Simiduia agarivorans SA1 = DSM 21679: one gene and its partner. The main gene of each other region encodes a partner of the protein of the gene in region 2 in a complex. Links are inferred from orthologs where the notes say so. Each region holds a gene or a part of one and is shown on either strand. Other genes may lie near its edges. The genes, in order: dnaN and dinB.

Region 1 (8,588 bases), 900 kb from region 2 along the record:
CCTTTGCCGATAAAAATGGCCTCAAGGCTGATCAACTGATCACCAAAAATGACGGCAAAGCAGACAAACTGTTCGCACAGATCAACAAAGGCGGCGATGCTATCGCTCAATTGATTCCCGCGATGGTTAACGACGCCTTGAACGCACTGCCGATTCCCAAACGCATGCGCTGGGGCGCCAAGCGGGAGGAGTTTGTCCGGCCGGTGCATTGGTTGGTGATGTTAATGGGCGACGAGGTGATTGAAGGCTCCGTGATGGGTCTGACCGCCGGACGTGAAACCCGTGGCCACCGGTTCCATTGCAACCGCACCCTGGTGTTGGAAAAGGCCACCGATTACGCCGCGCAATTGCAGTCGCCGGGTTACGTGATGGCGGATTTCGATGCCCGGCAAAAAACCATCGTGCAACAAGTCAATGACCAGGCCAAACGGTTGGGTGGCGTTGCGCAGATGGACCCGGCATTGTTGGATGAAGTGACCGCATTGGTGGAGTGGCCGGTGGCGCTTGCCGGCAAGTTCGAAGAGCGTTTTCTGGCGGTACCTGCCGAAGCCCTGATTTCGTCCATGGGCGAGCACCAGAAATACTTCCACGTGCTGGATAAAGACGGCAAGCTCATGCCGTACTTTATCACTGTGGCCAACCTCGAGAGTAAAGATCCCGCGCAGGTCATCGACGGCAACGAACGCGTCATCCGACCCCGCCTGTCTGACGCTGCTTTCTTTTTTGAAACCGATAAAAAAACCCGCCTGGATACCCAGCGAGAGCGATTGAAGACGATCGTGTTTCAGGCGCAACTCGGCACGTTGTACGACAAAACCGAGCGCATCGCCGGTTTAGCACACGTCATCGCTGAGCGACTGGGCGCCGACGCCGCTGCCGCCCGGCGGGCGGCAGAGCTTTGTAAAAGCGACCTGGTCACGAATATGGTGGGCGAGTTCGATACCATGCAAGGTATTGCCGGTTACTACTACGCGCTCAACGATGGTGAGTCCGAAGAAGTGGCCAAAGCATTGAATGAGCAATACCTGCCACGTTTTGCCGGCGACGCGCTGCCAGAAACCACCACCGGCACCGTATTGGCATTGGCCGACCGGCTCGACACACTGGTGGGCATTTTCGGCATTGGCCAGTTACCCACGGGTTCCAAGGATCCGTTTGCCTTGCGTCGCGCCAGTCTCGGCGTGTTGCGCCTGCTGGTAGAGAAGCAGCTGCCATTGGACCTGAAGGCACTGGTGCAGGCCGCGATTGAACAGCATCAGCCATTGCCGGAGGCCAACGGCCTGGTGGACCAGGTGGTGGGTTACATGCTTGAACGCTTCCGCGCCTGGTATGAAGAAGCCAGTATCGCCACCGAAGTGTTCCTGTCTGTCGCAGCAAAATCATTGACCCAACCGCTGGATATCGACAATCGCGTCCAGGCCGTGCATGCCTTCAGTCAATTGCCGGAAGCCCAGGCGCTGGCTGCCGCCAACAAGCGGGTCGGTAACATCCTGGCCAAGCTTGATTCACTGCCGGCCGACGCTATCGATACTGACTTATTGGCAGAGCCGGCGGAGAAAGCCCTGGCTGAGGCAATAGCTGCAAAACGCGCCAGCACCCAGCCCCTGTTTGATCAGAGTGAGTATAAGTTGGCACTCACCAACCTGGCAGACCTCCAGGCTCCTGTAGACGCCTTCTTTGACCAGGTGATGGTGATGGCTGACGACGACGCCCTGCGGAACAATCGCCTGGCGTTATTACAGCAACTTCGCGCTCTTTTTCTGGAAGTTGCCGACATTTCCCAGCTGGTTCCAGCCAAGGCCTGATGCATGGACGACAACCTCAAACTGGTGATACTCGACCGGGACGGCGTGATCAACGAAGACTCGGATGCATTCATCAAATCCGAATCAGAGTGGGTTCCCCTGCCCGGCGCCATTGATGCCATGGCGAGCTTGTCCAAGGCCGGCTTTACGCTGGTGGTTGCCACCAACCAATCGGGATTGGCGCGTGGTTTGTTCGATCTCGATGATCTCGAAGCCATGCACGCCAAAATGGCCCAATTGGTGGAAAGCCAGGGTGGGGCATTATCAGCGGTGTTTTATTGTCCCCACGGGCCGGACGACGGCTGCAACTGCCGCAAACCCAAGCCCGGGCTGATCGACGCCATCGAAGCGGAGTTTGATACCAGTGCTTCGGGTGTACCGCTGGTTGGCGATAGCTTGCGGGATCTTGAAGCAGGCATCAGTAAAGGCTGTGACCCCATTCTGGTGCTCACGGGCAAAGGCCGTAAAACCCAGGCCAGTATCGAACAGCAGGCACCTGATTGGGCGAACAAGCTGGTTGTCTGCGAAGATCTCGCCGCTGCAGCGCACCACATACAAACAGTTTACGGATAAGCACCTTGTTACTCACACTAAGGAATTTGTTGTTTTACACGGTCTACTGGCTGTCTCTGCCGGTATTCAGTTTTACCGGCTTGTTGCTATGGCCGGTTACCAGCTACCGCTGGCGGTCCGGCTTTGTGACCTTGTGGAATCGACTCGTTGTGTGGTGGTTGAAAATCACCTGCGGAGCGACCTATGAAATCCGCGGTCGGGAAAACCTTCCCAGCGGTCCGAGCGTGGTGTTGTCCAACCACCAGTCAGCCTGGGAAACCCTGGCATTGCAGTACTTGTTCAGCCCGGCTTCAACGGTACTGAAACGGGAGTTGTTAAACATCCCGGTATTCGGTTGGGGATTGAGGGCCATGGAACCCATCGCGATTGATCGCAGCAACCCCAGAGAAGCCTTAAAAGCGGTGAAGGAGCAAGGGCAGGCCCGCCTCGCCAGCGGTAATCATGTGTTGATCTTCCCTGAGGGCACACGCAAAGCACCCGGTGAGTTGGGCAGCTTTGCCCGCTCCGGCGCCGATATTGCCTGCGCGGCCGGCGTGCCCATCGTACCGGTTGCACACAACGCCGGCACCGTTTGGCCCACCCGTCAGTGGAAAAAGCGCCCAGGGCATGTGGTATTGAGTATTGGTCCAAGCCTTCAGACCGAGGGAAACAACAGCAAACAGGTCACAGAACAAGCCCGTCAGTGGATCGAACAAGAACTGCATCGCATTGCCGGTTAAGCATTGTAGGTAATAAAAAAGGCGGTCTTTAGACCGCCTTTTTTATTACCGGATGTTTTTACACATCCAGATTTTCCACGCTCAGGGCGTTGGTCTCAATGAAATCACGCCGGGGTTCTACCTGATCCCCCATCAAACAGGTAAAGATCTGGTCAGCAGCCACCGCATCTTCGATGGTAACCCGCAGCATGCGACGGCTTTCCGGATCCATGGTGGTTTCCCACAATTGACCAGGGTTCATTTCACCCAGGCCTTTGTAGCGCTGAATGTTGTATCCACGACGGGATTCGCCCATCAGCCATTCCAGGGCTGCCTTGAAGCTTTGGGTGGCAAAGGTACGTTCGCCACGCTTGATGAAACCGGTAGGCTCCAGCAATCCATTGAGCTTGTCACCCAGAGCAACCATAGCAGCGTACTCGCGCCCACCCAGAAAATCCTGACCAAGGGTGTAGTCAGTTGGCACACCATGGGCGATCACTTCGATACAGGGTTCATAAATATGGCGTTCGCCGTTTTCCAGTGCTTTGACCTGGAAACGGTGCGTGCCGGTAGCCACATTCGCGAGTCGGGCATTGAGCTGGTCACACCAGGCGGCTACCGAGCCTTCATCCGTTAATGTCGCCGTATCAATGCCTTGCAGGTATACCAGCGATTCGAGTACTTCTGCCGGGTATACCCGCGACAGGCGATCAATCATGCGCATGACGCGACGGTATTCTTCCACCAGAGCACCCAGCGCTTCGCCTGAAATACCAGGCGCTTCGGCATTTACATGCAAAGAGGCATTTTCAAGGGCCGCTTGCGTGAGATAGGCGGTAAGTGCTTCATCGTCCTTCAGGTACTGTTCCTGCTTGCCCTTGCTGATCTTATACAGCGGCGGTTGGGCAATGAAAATGTGCCCACGTTCCACCAGCTCACGCATTTGACGGAAGAAAAAGGTCAATAACAGGGTCCGGATATGGGAACCATCCACGTCCGCATCCGTCATGATAATAATGGAATGGTAACGCAGCTTTTCCGGGTTAAATTCTTCCTTGCCAATGCCACAGCCAAGCGCCGTGATCAGGGTGCCCACCTCTGCAGACGAGAGCATTTTGTCGAACCGGGCCTTTTCAACGTTCAGGATTTTACCTTTCAAAGGCAAAATAGCCTGCGTGCGGCGGTCCCTGCCCTGCTTGGCGGATCCACCGGCGGAATCACCCTCCACCAGGTAGATTTCAGATAATGCCGGGTCTTTTTCCTGACAATCTGCCAGCTTACCGGGCAAACCGGCAATATCCAGCGCACCTTTACGGCGGGTCATTTCACGGGCTTTACGGGCCGCCTCACGGGCACGGGCCGCTTCGATCATCTTGGTCACCACGGCTTTGGCATCACCGGGGTTTTCTAACAAGTAGTCCGTAAATGCCTGGCCCATCTCCTGCTCCACGGCGGTTTTCACCTCAGAGGAAACCAATTTGTCTTTGGTTTGTGAGGAGAACTTCGGATCCGGTACCTTGACTGAAATGATCGCGGTTAAACCTTCGCGGGCGTCGTCACCGGTGGTGGCAACCTTGGCATTTTTGCCCAGACCTTCCTTCTCGATATAGGTATTCAGGCCGCGCGTCAGTGCAGCGCGGAAGCCTGCCAGGTGAGTACCGCCATCCCGCTGAGGGATATTATTGGTATAGCAATAAATATTCTCCTGGAAGCTGTCGTTCCACTGGAGTGCCACCTCAACGCCTATACCATCTTCGCGCTGGGTATTGAAATGCATGGTTTTATTAATAGACGTCTTATTGACGTTCAGGTATTCCACAAAAGCATGCAGACCGCCCGCATACTCGTAGACCTCTTCCTTACCGGTGCGCTCGTCTTTCAGTACGATACGCACGCCTGAATTCAGGAAAGACAGTTCACGCAGACGTTTGGCCAGGTAATCGTAATGGAATTCTATGTTGGTGAAGGTGTTCGCCGATGGCTTGAAGTAAACCTGCGTACCGGTAGTCGCCGCGTCGCCAACCACCGTCAATGGGCCCTGTGGCACGCCATGATGGTAGATCTGCTCATGGATCTTTCCACCACGGCGAATGGTCAGTTTCAGCTCTTCGGACAAGGCATTTACTACCGAAACACCCACACCGTGAAGTCCGCCAGACACCTTATAGGTGTTGTCATCGAACTTGCCGCCAGCATGCAACACGGTCATGATCACTTCCGCTGCTGAAACGCCTTCCTCGTGCATTTCAGTAGGGATACCACGGCCATTATCGGATACAGAAATGGATTCGTTAGGGTGAATGACGACGCGGATTTCGGAGCAGTAGCCTGCCAGCGCTTCATCAATGGAGTTATCCACCACCTCGAACACCATATGGTGCAAGCCGGTGCCATCGTCCGTGTCGCCGATATACATGCCAGGACGCTTACGAACGGCATCCAGGCCTTTCAGGACCTTAATACTGGACGAATCATAGTTCTTCTGTTCGGACATTCAGGTCACTCCAAATCAACCATTATTTTGTTCTAATTTGCTTATCACACCTTGTTCCACGTGGAACAAGTCGAAGGAAACGCCCAAGGCCTGCCAGGCGCCCGTCAATTGCCCAGGGTCTATGCCGGTCACAAATATCTGGGCATCCAACGCTAACAGCCACTGCGCAAGCAGTTGCCTATGTTCTTCATCTAGTTCCGCTGGCAGATCATCCAACAGGTATACACAGGTTCTGTGTGTCGTCTGCTGAAATACCTGGCCAGCGCTGATTTTTAGTGCACAGGCCAGTATTTTTTGCTGACCACGAGAAAGAAACTCTTCTGCAGGCGCCCTGTTCAAGCGTATTCTCAAATCCGCCCGGTGTGGTCCAAGAAGGGTGTAGCCGGATGCTCGATCCCTGTCTAACCCTTCTTGCAGCACATCAACCAGATTCTGGTCGGCAGGCCAACCACGGTGGTATTCAAGGGTCAGATCAGCCAATGCCGGGACCGTGCCCTTAAGCGCGTTAAAAGCATCTTTAAATCGCGTGAAAGCCTGCTGCCGACACTGATCCAACAGCCCGGCTTCCTTTGCCAGCAGCGAGTCCCAGACAGCCAATGCAGAAGCCTCTATTCTACCAGAACGCAGCAGACTATTGCGCTGTTTCAGCGCCCTGCGGACCTGCTGCCAGGCCGGGAAGAACTGTTGTTCCACGTGGAACACCAACCAATCCAAGAACTGACGCCGCTCGCCCGGCCCGCCGGTGATTAACTCAAAGGTGTCTGCATAAATACTTTGCACGGGCAATACTTTCGCCAACTCTGCCGCCGACCCGACAGCTTCACCATTGAGCCTGAACTGGTCCTGTGACCGTCGATTACGTTCTACACCGAGCTTATCTGCCCTCCCCTGGGCTTTGATCACCCCGAAAACGACCACAGACGGCTGATCGGTCTGAATGAGTGGCTTCAGTTTATGAGAACGAAAGGATCGACCACGCCCCAACAAGGATATGGCTTCGAGAACACTGGTTTTACCCGCGCCGTTCTCACCAAAAAAGAGGTTAATCCGAGGGTGAAACTGCAGTTTAGCCGCGGTGATATTGCGGAAATGCTGGATATGAAGAGTATCGATAGACATAAAAAAGGCGACCTGAACGGTCGCCCTATCGCTGTTGATTACAGGCGCATTGGCATTACAACGTAGGCCGAATCACCATTTTCCGGCGCCTCTAGCAAGGCGCTGCTGTTGGAATCGGCAAGCGTTATTTTGACGTTTTCTGTATTCAACACATTAGTGACATCCAACAGGTAACTGACATTGAATCCGATTTCCATGGACTCACCGGTATAATCAACGGTTACAGTTTCTTCTGCCTCTTCCTGCTCTGGATTGTTGGCTACGATGGTTAACTGGCCAGCTTCTAACTGCAATCGAACACCACGGTATTTTTCATTGGATAAGATGGCCGTGCGCCCAAACGCCTGCTTCAACTCTTCCCGAACGCCGATGATCACCCGTGAACCACCCTTGGGAAGGACGCGTTCATAGTCGGGGAACTTGCCGTCCACCAGCTTGCTGGTAAAGGTGAAATCCGTGGTTACGGCTCGCACATGATTAGCACCTAGCACCACCTCTGCTGTTTGGTCACCATCACTCAACAGACGTGCAAGCTCAATCACGCCCTTTCTGGGGAGAATCGCCTGAACTTTTTCCGCACTTTGAATCTCCATGGTGCGCGTGCACATGGCCAAACGATGGCCATCCGTCGCAACCACACGCAATTGACCGGACGTAACCTCCCAAAGCATACCGTTCAGATAATAGCGAACGTCTTGCTGCGCCATCGCAAAGGACGTGCTATCAATTAAACGTTTGATATCTTTTTGCGGGCAGGTGAACGACAGATCACTGGGCCCATCTTCTACATTGGGGAAATCATTGGCCGGCAAGGTAGACAGCGTAAAACGGCTACGGCCGCTCTTAACCATCAGCTTTTGGTTGTCTTCTTTGAATTCAATATCAGCGCCATCGGGCAATGAGCGACAGATGTCGAGTAACTTACGCGCAGGCACGGTAATCTCACCAGAATCACCCGGGTGTTCCAGCTGAATCCGCCCCACAATTTCCACTTCGAGATCAGTACCGGTGAGTGACAGTTTTTCGCCATCCAACACGATCAATACGTTAGACAAGACCGGCAACGTCTGACGCCGCTCGACCACACCGGCGACCAATTGCAACGGTTTTAACAACGCATCCCGCGATACTGTAAATTTCATAACCACTCTCTTATAGGAAATCTAATAGGTCAGTTTGGGCTTATTATATCCAGATTACTCTGCGGTTGTTGCAGGCGTTCCGGGCTTTTTAGCTGGTGAGCAGCCGTTGCAAATTTTTTGTATCCTCGCGGATATCAGCGCTTTCCTCTTGCAGCTCTTTGATCTTACGGCACGCGTGCAACACCGTGGTATGGTCGCGACCGCCAAAGGCTTCACCGATTTCCGGCAGACTGTGGTTGGTCAGCTCTTTGGCCAGGCTCATCGCTACCTGGCGAGGACGTGCAACAGACCGACTGCGCCGCTTGGAATGCAAATCGCTGACTTTTATTTTGTAATATTCCGCCACTACCCGCTGGATATTATCGATCGATACCTGTTTATCCTGCAGCGCCAACAGATCTTTGAGTGACTCCCTCACCAACTCCACGTCTATCGGTCTGCCGGTAAAACTGGCATTGGCGACAACCCGTTTTAACGCGCCTTCGAGCTCTCGCACATTGGAACGTATCCGTTGGGCAATAAAAAACGCGGCATCATGAGGTAATGTCAGATTTTGCTGAGTCGCCTTTTTCATCAGGATGGCCACCCGGGTTTCGAGCTCCGGCGGCTCTACAGCCACCGTTAATCCCCAACCGAAGCGCGATTTTAATCGCTCTTCTAGCCCTTCAATCTCCCTGGGATAACGGTCACAGGTCAGAATGATTTGCTGCCCACCCTCTAATAACGCATTAAAGGTGTGGAAAAACTCTTCCTGCGA
Region 2 (8,645 bases):
CGCCATATCATCCGCTTCGGCAGCGACTTTGCGCTGTTTAGCGGCTTCACGGGCGGCTTTTTCCTCGGCGAGCGCGGCCTTGATCCGACGCTCTCTTGCAGCCGCCGACTCCACCTTGGCCTTGCCGCCGGAAGCCGGTTTCCGGCTGCTGGCTTTGGACGCAGAACGAACGCTTTTTGCGGGGCCCGAGGATTTCAGCTGGGATTTGCGTCGCGCTTCAATGCTGGCAATGAGTGCGCGCATATCGGCCGCATCTTCGGTGCTTTTGGTTTGCCGCAGAGCCACCGATGTGGTCGCCGGGTTTACCGGCACGGGATCGGGCGTCTGAAGTGGCTGTGGCTTCTGCTTCTGTTGCAGTTGTTGCTGCTCTTGCTGCTGACGCCGATCCTGCAACCAGCCATCCAAATCGTCATCCGCGTCTTCATCCGTGCCTTCCAGAAGGGATTTATCAATGGTGGCGGTGACTTCTTTGCGCTGAGTGACTGAGCGAATCAATTCTGCCTGTAATTCCTCCTGTGCTTCGCGACACAGGGCAGACAATTCGCGCGCATTGTCCGCATCAGCGTACTCCGCCACGTCAAAACCGTCCGCCCCCTCAGTCCTGAGCAAATCATAAAGCGGGCCCGGCACCCCCTCCTCGGCCTGAGTGAGCAACATTGCCCAATGAAAATCCAAATCCACGCGACAACTACCCACAAAGGCCCGTCCACTGGCCTTGTGTGTGGCGGAAAACACAATCACAGACTTACTACCTCAAGTACATCGGTTCTGAATAAGTGCCGGCAGGTTTCACCGGCGAAAGGCGCGGGATTATAGTGGCATGAATAAAAATCACCAGATTGACAGCTGCAGAGGACTAAGTTAACGAACGGTGCCAGACTACAGATCCACGATCGGGGGTCGGCGCGTTATGCCTGCGATCTACCTTCTATATATAGGCGCCAATATGATTTTTTCAGGGGCCCGTTAAAACAACGCCAATTGGGCGCCGGCGTCACCCTGTCGCGGTGCTAACTTTACCCCTATCCCCAAGAGCCGGACCGGAAGGTTGTGGCGATCCAGCGCCTCTGAAAACAGACTCTTATACAGGCACGCCCCAGGTTTAATACCCGCTCTGGCCAAGGTGGTTACAGAAAAGTCCGAAAATTTCACTTTGACAAAACAGCCAGAGATGAACAGGCCAGACTCGATTTTCTGCATTCGTTGATCAAGCTCAATAAGCAGGTCGGGCACCCGTTCAAGGCAGGCATCCCGACCGATCAGATCTGTTGCATAAGTGTGCTCGACGCTCATGCTCTTGCGGGTACGCGTCGCGGCGACAGGACGATGATCTATTCCCCGACACAAGGAGTACAGGCGCGAACCAAAGCTGCCAAAGTGGGAAACCAGCTCCATTTCACTCCGGGCCTGCAGATCCTTGCATTGATGAAGTCCCAACGACTGCATTTTGGCCGCGGTCACTCGCCCAACACCAAATATCTTGCTTACCGGCAATCCAGCGACAAACCCGGCCACCTGCGCCGGCTTGATGACACACAGGCCGTCAGGCTTATTCCAATCACTGGCAACTTTTGCCAGGAACTTGTTAGGTGCCACGCCGGCAGATACCGTGATTCCCACCGCAGCGCGTACCTCTTTTCTGATTGCCTCCGCTATCAAGGTGCCACTGCCAGACAACAGTCCGCTGTCGGATACGTCCAGATAGGCCTCATCCAATGACAATGGCTCAATGACCGACGCATAATGAGAAAAGATCTCATGCATATCCTTCGACGCCTGCTTATAGACTTGAAATCGATGAGGCATCAGCACCAGATGCGGGCAAAGTCGCAATGCCGTCGCAGTCGGCATTGCAGAATGGATACCAAAACGCCTCGCTTCATAGTTACAGGTTGAAATCACACCCCGGCCACTCGCGCTACCACCGACAGCAATAGCTTTACCCACCAATTCAGGGTGATCCCGCAACTCCAACGCCGCATAAAAACAATCGGCGTCGATATGAATAATTTTTCGGACTGAAGGCTTATCGCTCATACTGTAATTATATACAGGCCAAATGCCGTGCGCGAGATAAAAAAGTTTTGACCGGTGCTTTGCCAGCGCCCGAAAAGGGAATTCAATCCAACAAATAACGAAGACCAGAACGTTCGTTTTCCGGGTTTCTTTGGCCTGTTTCGGGAGCCATTTTGTCGATCCGAAATCGGGCGCTTTTTTTTAAAAAAAGCACCCGCAAAGCCAACCGACCCCTCAACTGAAGAAAAAAACATATTTTTTTCAAATAAATTGGTTTTTTTTCAACTTTTCAGCAGATTTTTTTTGTAATTTGCTTGAATTTTCACCACAATTGCTTAACGTATACACGCCGAACCTTTTTTTCTTAAACAGCTGGCATTTTTTTCACAAAAACAACCAAGGAAAATACACCATGGCTGCACGTAAAACCAAAGCTGCTAATCCAGTTGCAGAACTGGAAAAACAACTGGCAAAAGTCCAGGCCGACCTGTCCAAAGCTCGCGCCAAGCAGGAATCTGATGCTTCCAAGGAAATTGCTACCCTGAACAAGGCAGCCACCAAAGCTGCCGCCGACGCCAAAAAAGCGGCTGCTGCCCTCGCTTCTGCCAAGAAGAAGAAGAAATCTGCAGCCTCTGTTAAGGCTGTTGAGAAAGCTGCTGCTAAAGCCGCTGCTGCCAAAGCCGCTGCTGCTGATGCAAAAGCCGCTGTTACCGAAGCCAAGGCTGCTCTGAAAGCCATTAAGGCTGACAACAAGGTTGCCGCCCAGCTGGACAAGGCTTACGCCAAGCAGCAGGCTGTAATCGCCAAGAAGAAGAAGGCTGCAGAGAAGAAAGCCGCAGCCAAAGCCAAGGCCAAAGCCAAGAAAGACGCGGCCAAAGCCAAAGTAGCGGCCAAGAAAGCCGCCATCAAAGCCAAGGCTAAAGCCAAAGCTGACAAGGCCAAAGAGAAGGCCAAGGCCAAGAAAGCCGCCGCTAAAGCCAAAGCCGCCGCCAAAAAAAGCCGCTGCCAAGGAAAAAGCCAAAGCTAAGAAAGCCGCCGCCAAAGCCAAAGCAGCTGCCAAAAAAGCCGCTGCCAAGGAAAAAGCCAAAGCCAAGAAAGCCGCTGCCAAAGCCAAGAAAGCTTCCAAGCCTAAGGCCAAGAAAGCCGCCAAGCCAAAAGCTGCCAAGAAAGCCGCCAAGCCAAAAGCCGCTAAAAAAGCCGGTGCCAAGCGCGGTCGCAAGCCAAAGGCTAAGTAAGACCTGATAGTGCTATGAGAAACGGGCACTCAGGTGCCCGGTTTTTTTATTGTGTCGCGTTTCTCTCTACCAGAAAGTCCACAAATGCCTGGTTTGCCAGGGAAAGATACCTGTCTTTTCGCCATGCGATTCCCAATTCCAACGGTTTGGCACCACTGATCGGCACGCCTTTTAACGCAGGTTCCGCACTGGCCATCATTTCCAACGTCAACGCTACCCCCTGGCCCGCAGCAACATACTCCGTCATCAGACGCAATAAATTGGTTTCGAGTGCAATCCGCAGGGCAACACCCCGCTTTTGTGCCTCGGCTTCTAACCAATCTCGCAGAAAGTAGCCTTTGCCGTACACCACCAATGGTTGCGCTAATAAATCCTCCAATGCGACCCGTTTACGTGTAGCCAGAGGGTGCGAAGGCGACATGCAAGCCACCAGATTCTGGGCGATCAACTGACATCCGGCCAACTGCGAGGGCAATTCGCGCAGATTCACTACCGCCATATCGATATCGCCCGCCAACAACCGCGCTTGTGCTGCCCGAGTGCCTTCTCCGGACACCTCGAAATCGATCGCAGGATGGCGGGCACGGAATTCAGCAATCAAAGACGGTAAAAAGTAAGAGCCCACCATAGCCGACGTGCCCAGTCGCACCTTACCTCGTTTAAGCCCACCCAAATCCGACATTTCCAGGCGGGTTTGCTCGAACTGTGCAATCAGTTGACGCGCACGGGACAACAACACCTGCCCCTCCGCTGTCAGCGTTGATCGCCGCTCTGTGCGATCAAACAGCTGGACACCCAATGACTGTTCCAGCTTTCGGATTGACACACTGATAGCGGACTGCGCAATGTGAAGCTGGTTCGCTGCGCTGGTAAAACTGCCGGAGTCGGCCACAGCGATGAACACATGAAGTTGCCTGATATCCATGAACCAATCTCTTTAATGTATGACTGCCATACATATTATATATTTTTTATATGAAAATGCCTTTGCTACACTCTCCAGTCATGTAGCGGCCCATCTTGGCCGTATCCCAAAGACCTTTCGAAGCCGGACCTGAATCCTGAGGTGCATTATGAGCGCGCAAAACCACTGGGCGAAAAATTTTGACTGGGCCGATCCGTTCCTGATGGATCTGCAACTCACTGAAGAAGAACGCATGGTGCGCGACACCGCCCACCAGTACGCGCAAGATAAACTGCTGCCCCGCGTGCGCGACTCATTCCGTAATGAAACCACCGACCCCGCCATTTTCCGCGAGATGGGCGAACTGGGCTTGCTCGGCTCGCCTCTGCAGGGCTACGGCTGCCCGGGGGTGAGCTACGTGAGTTATGGTTTGATTGCACGCGAAGTCGAGCGCGTAGACTCCGGCTTCCGCTCCATGATGAGCGTACAGTCATCCTTGGTAATGTACCCGATCTACGCCTACGGCTCGGAAGCACAGAAAGAAAAGTACCTGCCAAAACTGGCAAGCGGCGAATGGATCGGGTGTTTCGGCCTGACAGAGCCCGACCACGGCTCGGATCCCGCCGGCATGGTGACACGGGCACGCAAAACCGACGGAGGTTATCGTCTGAGCGGTGCAAAAATGTGGATCACCAACTCGCCCATCGCCGATGTATTCGTGGTGTGGGCAAAAGATGACGAGCAGGTCATCCGCGGTTTTATTCTCGATAAAGGCATGAAAGGTCTGTCCGCGCCCAAAATCGAAGGCAAACTGGCGTTGCGTACATCGGTCACCGGTGAAATCGTAATGGACGATGTGTTTGTGCCAGAAGAAAACCTGTTGCCCGGCGTGACCGGCCTGAAAGGCCCGTTCGGTTGTCTGAACAGCGCTCGCCTGGGCATTTCATGGGGTGCACTGGGCGCAGCCGAAGCCTGCTGGCACTCTGCGCGCGACTACACACTGGAACGCAAACAGTTTGGCCGCCCGCTGGCTGCCAATCAGCTGATCCAGAAAAAACTGGCGATCATGCAAACCGATATCAGCCTGGCGCTGCAGGGCTGCCTGCGCGCCGCACAATTGAAAGACCAAGGCCAACTGGCGCCCGAGCTGATCTCCTTGCTGAAGCGCAACTCTTGTGTAAAAGCGTTGGAGATCGCCCGCGAAGCCCGCGACATGCACGGCGGCAACGGTATTTCCGATGAATACTGCGTCATGCGCCACATGGTCAACCTGGAAGTCGTCAACACCTACGAAGGCACCCAGGACGTTCATGCGCTGATTCTGGGCCGGTCTCAAACCGGCATCCAGGCCTTTTATTAATCGAAGCAATCGATGATGAACACGCCTTTACATGGTTTAAAGGTACTGGATATGTCCCGCATTCTGGCTGGCCCCTGGGCCGGTCAGTTGCTGGCAGATCTGGGGGCCGATGTGGTGAAAGTCGAACGTCCCGGTGCGGGTGATGACACCCGCCATTGGGGCCCACCCTACCTGAAAGACCGCAATGGCGAGGATACCGAAGACGCGGCTTACTTTATGGCCGCTAACCGGGGCAAGCGCTCGATCGCACTGGATATCACCCAACCGGACGATCAGAAAATCATCCATCAGCTGGCGCAAAAGGCCGATGTGATTCTGGAGAATTACAAAGTCGGCGGGCTCAAAAAATACGGCCTGGATTACGACGCGCTCAAGTCAGCCAACCCCCGGCTGGTGTATTGCTCAATCACGGGCTTTGGCCAAACCGGCCCTTACAGCCAGCGCGCGGGCTATGACTTCATGATCCAGGGTATGGGCGGACTCATGAGCATTACCGGCGAGCCCGACGGAATGCCGGGCGCAGGGCCTCAAAAAGTGGGCGTTGCGGTCACCGATTTGTTTACCGGCCTGTATGCCACTATTGCAATCCAAAGTGCACTGCTGGAGCGCGAACGCAGCGGTCAGGGGCAATACATTGATCTGGCGTTATTCGACGTGCAGGCGGCAGTGCTGGCGAATCAGGCCACCAACTACCTGGTGGGCGGCATCACGCCAAAACGCATGGGCAACGCACACCCGAATATCGTTCCCTACCAGGCGTTTGCCACCGCCGACGGCCACATGATCCTGGCAGTCGGCAACGATGGACAGTTCAAAAAATTCTGCCAGGCAGCCGGCAAACCCGAACTGGCAGACGACCCTCGTTACGCGACCAATCCGGCCCGCATCGCCCACCGGGAACACATTTGTGCCGAAGTCGCCGCACTGTTGGCCGCCAATACCACACAAGCCTGGTTAGACCTGCTGGAACCCCTGGGTGTCCCGTGCGGGCCAATCAATTCAGTCGATCAGGTGTTCAGTGACCCGCAAATACTGCACCGCGGCATGCGCGTTGAGCTGGAGCACCCTGTCACGGGCACAGTGACTTTACCCGGCAACCCGATTCATTTCGGCAGAAGCGATCTGAACCTGCGTCAGGCACCGCCCAAACTGGCAGAGCACCAGAGCGAGGTTATAACGGATTGGCTGAACGGCGATTAAACCCGTCTTACCGGCCCGGCTGATTGGCCGCCCTTGGAGCGATCCGGGTGGTGGCAGAGGCAATGTTTTCGCCGTCACAATAAGCGGTGTATTCCAGCGGTGCACCGGCAATATCAGTGGCGTCGAAATGTCGCTCAAAGTAGAAATGCGCGCCGGGGCTGCCATCGCGTTCAAACTCATCTATCCGGCTGGCGCGCCAGTTCTCAATGCTGTCCAGCCAGGACAGATCTTTCATATTAACCAGTTCTTCCTGCCAGCGGCTCAGGCAATGCTCATAAAACGGCCGCTCCAGAATGCTGGGGTCGTAGTCGACCTTGGCTTCCCCACTACTCACATCCAACGACGCCAGGGTCAGTCCATCGTATAACAACAGAAATGTACGGCTGTTTTCATCGCGACAGGTAATGCCGAACACAGGGTGCTCGGGCGTGCTTTTGGTCCGTGCGATTTCACCGCGAACCAGCGTAACACATCGATCGGTAGCCACTGCAGACTCGGCAACCGCTCGTAATGACGTCCAATGCAAGGCATAGCTTTTAGGCAGCCAGAGTCGATTGATATCCAGCTCAGACGCAAGCGTGAGCGGTGCACTCAGCAAAAAGCTAATTGAACATGCAAGAAGAGTTTTACGCATACCGCTCCAGCCCCTGATGAATAACCGGGCCGGACAGGCAGGGTTCAGGTACCGGAGCCGGCCATAATGGAATATACAAAAGCATAGAGCATCAACCGTTGCTTCTCCTCCATTTCGAGAAACTCCACGCCATACACGGCAGGATGACCGGATGCCATTTCCTGTGTGCTGCGCTCTACCCTCGCGCGCACCACCGCCTCGAGTGACAAAGTGCCGGAAAACTTCACCAGTTCAATCTGACTATTCAGCGTGATCACATCGCCCACTTCGGCGATGGGCGCAGTGAGCGCAACTCTCGCGCCAAGTACGCTGATATCGGAGTAGAGCCCATCCGCCGTAGCCGTTTGCAGCCCCTGGGTTACACTGGCCGACACCGGCAATTGCAGCTCGATGCGGGTAGCCCCGCGGATTTCCTTAAAACTCAGGCGGGCAGGATAGCTGAGGAAAATCAGCGCCTTCGGATGAGTGATAATCTGTTCAACCTGGCTGGCAAACGCCAGAATGCCATTGCCCGCCATGATTTTCACCAACAGCTTCTGCCCAGAGCGAATACTGGAGGCCTTGGCCGCTTTCGGTAAGGTCACCAACAGGTATTCACCGGGCACACAGCCCACCAACTTTGACGCAAATTTAAACGGCGAGCCGCCCGCACTGGCGCCTTCCAGCGCCAGCGGATACCCGAAAGGCAGCTGATACTGCTCAAATGTCTTACTTCCAGACTCACTCATTCACTGACGGTCACTTTGCGATTGGGGTCGATTTTATCCAACAATTTCAACGCCAGCACTTTCAAACGAGCAGGCAACAGCAGCATGGCTGGGGTCACCAATAGCGTCAGAATTGTTGAGAAGATTAGACCATAGACAATCGCGCTCGCCAACGGCACCCAGAAGCTGGCCACAACACCACCTACAACCACATCGCGCCCGATCAGGTCCACCGACATATTGGTTGCAATAGGCAACAACCCGAGAATGGTCGTGGCGGTGGTCAGAAATACCGGCCGTAGGCGCTGCGCACAGGCCATGACAATGGCGTCAATGGGCGCCAGATCCGGCTGTTTTTCCCGCAGGTGATTAAAGGTATCAATCAAAACAATATTGTTGTTCACCACGATCCCGGCAAGCGCGACTATCCCGACCCCGGTGAGAATAACACTGAAGGTGGATTGGGTTAGCAGCAAACCAAGCAAGACCCCGGCGGTCGACATGATTACCGCTGAAAGAATCAGGGCGGCCTGATAAAAACTGTTGAACTGGGTCACCAGAATAATAAACATGAGAAACAAGGCCAGCG

What was found.
Region 1: the proteins of dinB (region 2) and dnaN are in contact, whole or in part, in a solved structure (PDB 1OK7), measured with the Escherichia coli proteins. The link is inferred for Simiduia agarivorans SA1 = DSM 21679 from one-to-one orthologs.

What each region holds. Positions count from the first base shown.
Region 1 is NC_018868.3:2,739,454-2,748,041, forward strand. Bases 5,780-8,588 are described here. They hold dnaN (DNA polymerase III subunit beta), read right to left. Parts: upstream 7,832-8,588; coding sequence 6,728-7,831; downstream 5,780-6,727. Other genes in these bases: recF (DNA replication/repair protein RecF), read right to left, coding at 5,780-6,689; dnaA (chromosomal replication initiator protein DnaA), read right to left, coding at 7,920-8,588. Also shown: glyS (glycine--tRNA ligase subunit beta), read left to right, coding at 1-1,805; gmhB (D-glycero-beta-D-manno-heptose 1,7-bisphosphate 7-phosphatase), read left to right, coding at 1,809-2,378; M5M_RS12190 (lysophospholipid acyltransferase family protein), read left to right, coding at 2,384-3,097; gyrB (DNA topoisomerase (ATP-hydrolyzing) subunit B), read right to left, coding at 3,156-5,570; more of recF, read right to left, coding at 5,586-5,779. UniProt on the Escherichia coli protein: Confers DNA tethering and processivity to DNA polymerases and other proteins. Acts as a clamp, forming a ring around DNA (a reaction catalyzed by the clamp-loading complex) which diffuses in an ATP-independent manner freely and bidirectionally along dsDNA.
Region 2 is NC_018868.3:1,847,939-1,856,583, forward strand. What follows is about bases 3-2,868. They hold dinB (DNA polymerase IV), read right to left. Parts: upstream 2,038-2,868; coding sequence 967-2,037; downstream 3-966. Other genes in these bases: M5M_RS08160 (hypothetical protein), read right to left, coding at 3-741; M5M_RS20140 (hypothetical protein), read left to right, coding at 2,429-2,868. In the rest of the region: more of M5M_RS08160, read right to left, coding at 1-2; more of M5M_RS20140, read left to right, coding at 2,869-3,043; M5M_RS08175 (LysR family transcriptional regulator), read right to left, coding at 3,298-4,176; M5M_RS08180 (acyl-CoA dehydrogenase), read left to right, coding at 4,325-5,515; M5M_RS08185 (CaiB/BaiF CoA transferase family protein), read left to right, coding at 5,531-6,715; M5M_RS19465 (hypothetical protein), read right to left, coding at 6,723-7,349; M5M_RS08195 (flagellar brake protein), read right to left, coding at 7,394-8,077; M5M_RS08200 (efflux RND transporter permease subunit), read right to left, coding at 8,074-8,645. UniProt on the Escherichia coli protein: Poorly processive, error-prone DNA polymerase involved in translesion repair and untargeted mutagenesis. Copies undamaged DNA at stalled replication forks, which arise in vivo from mismatched or misaligned primer ends.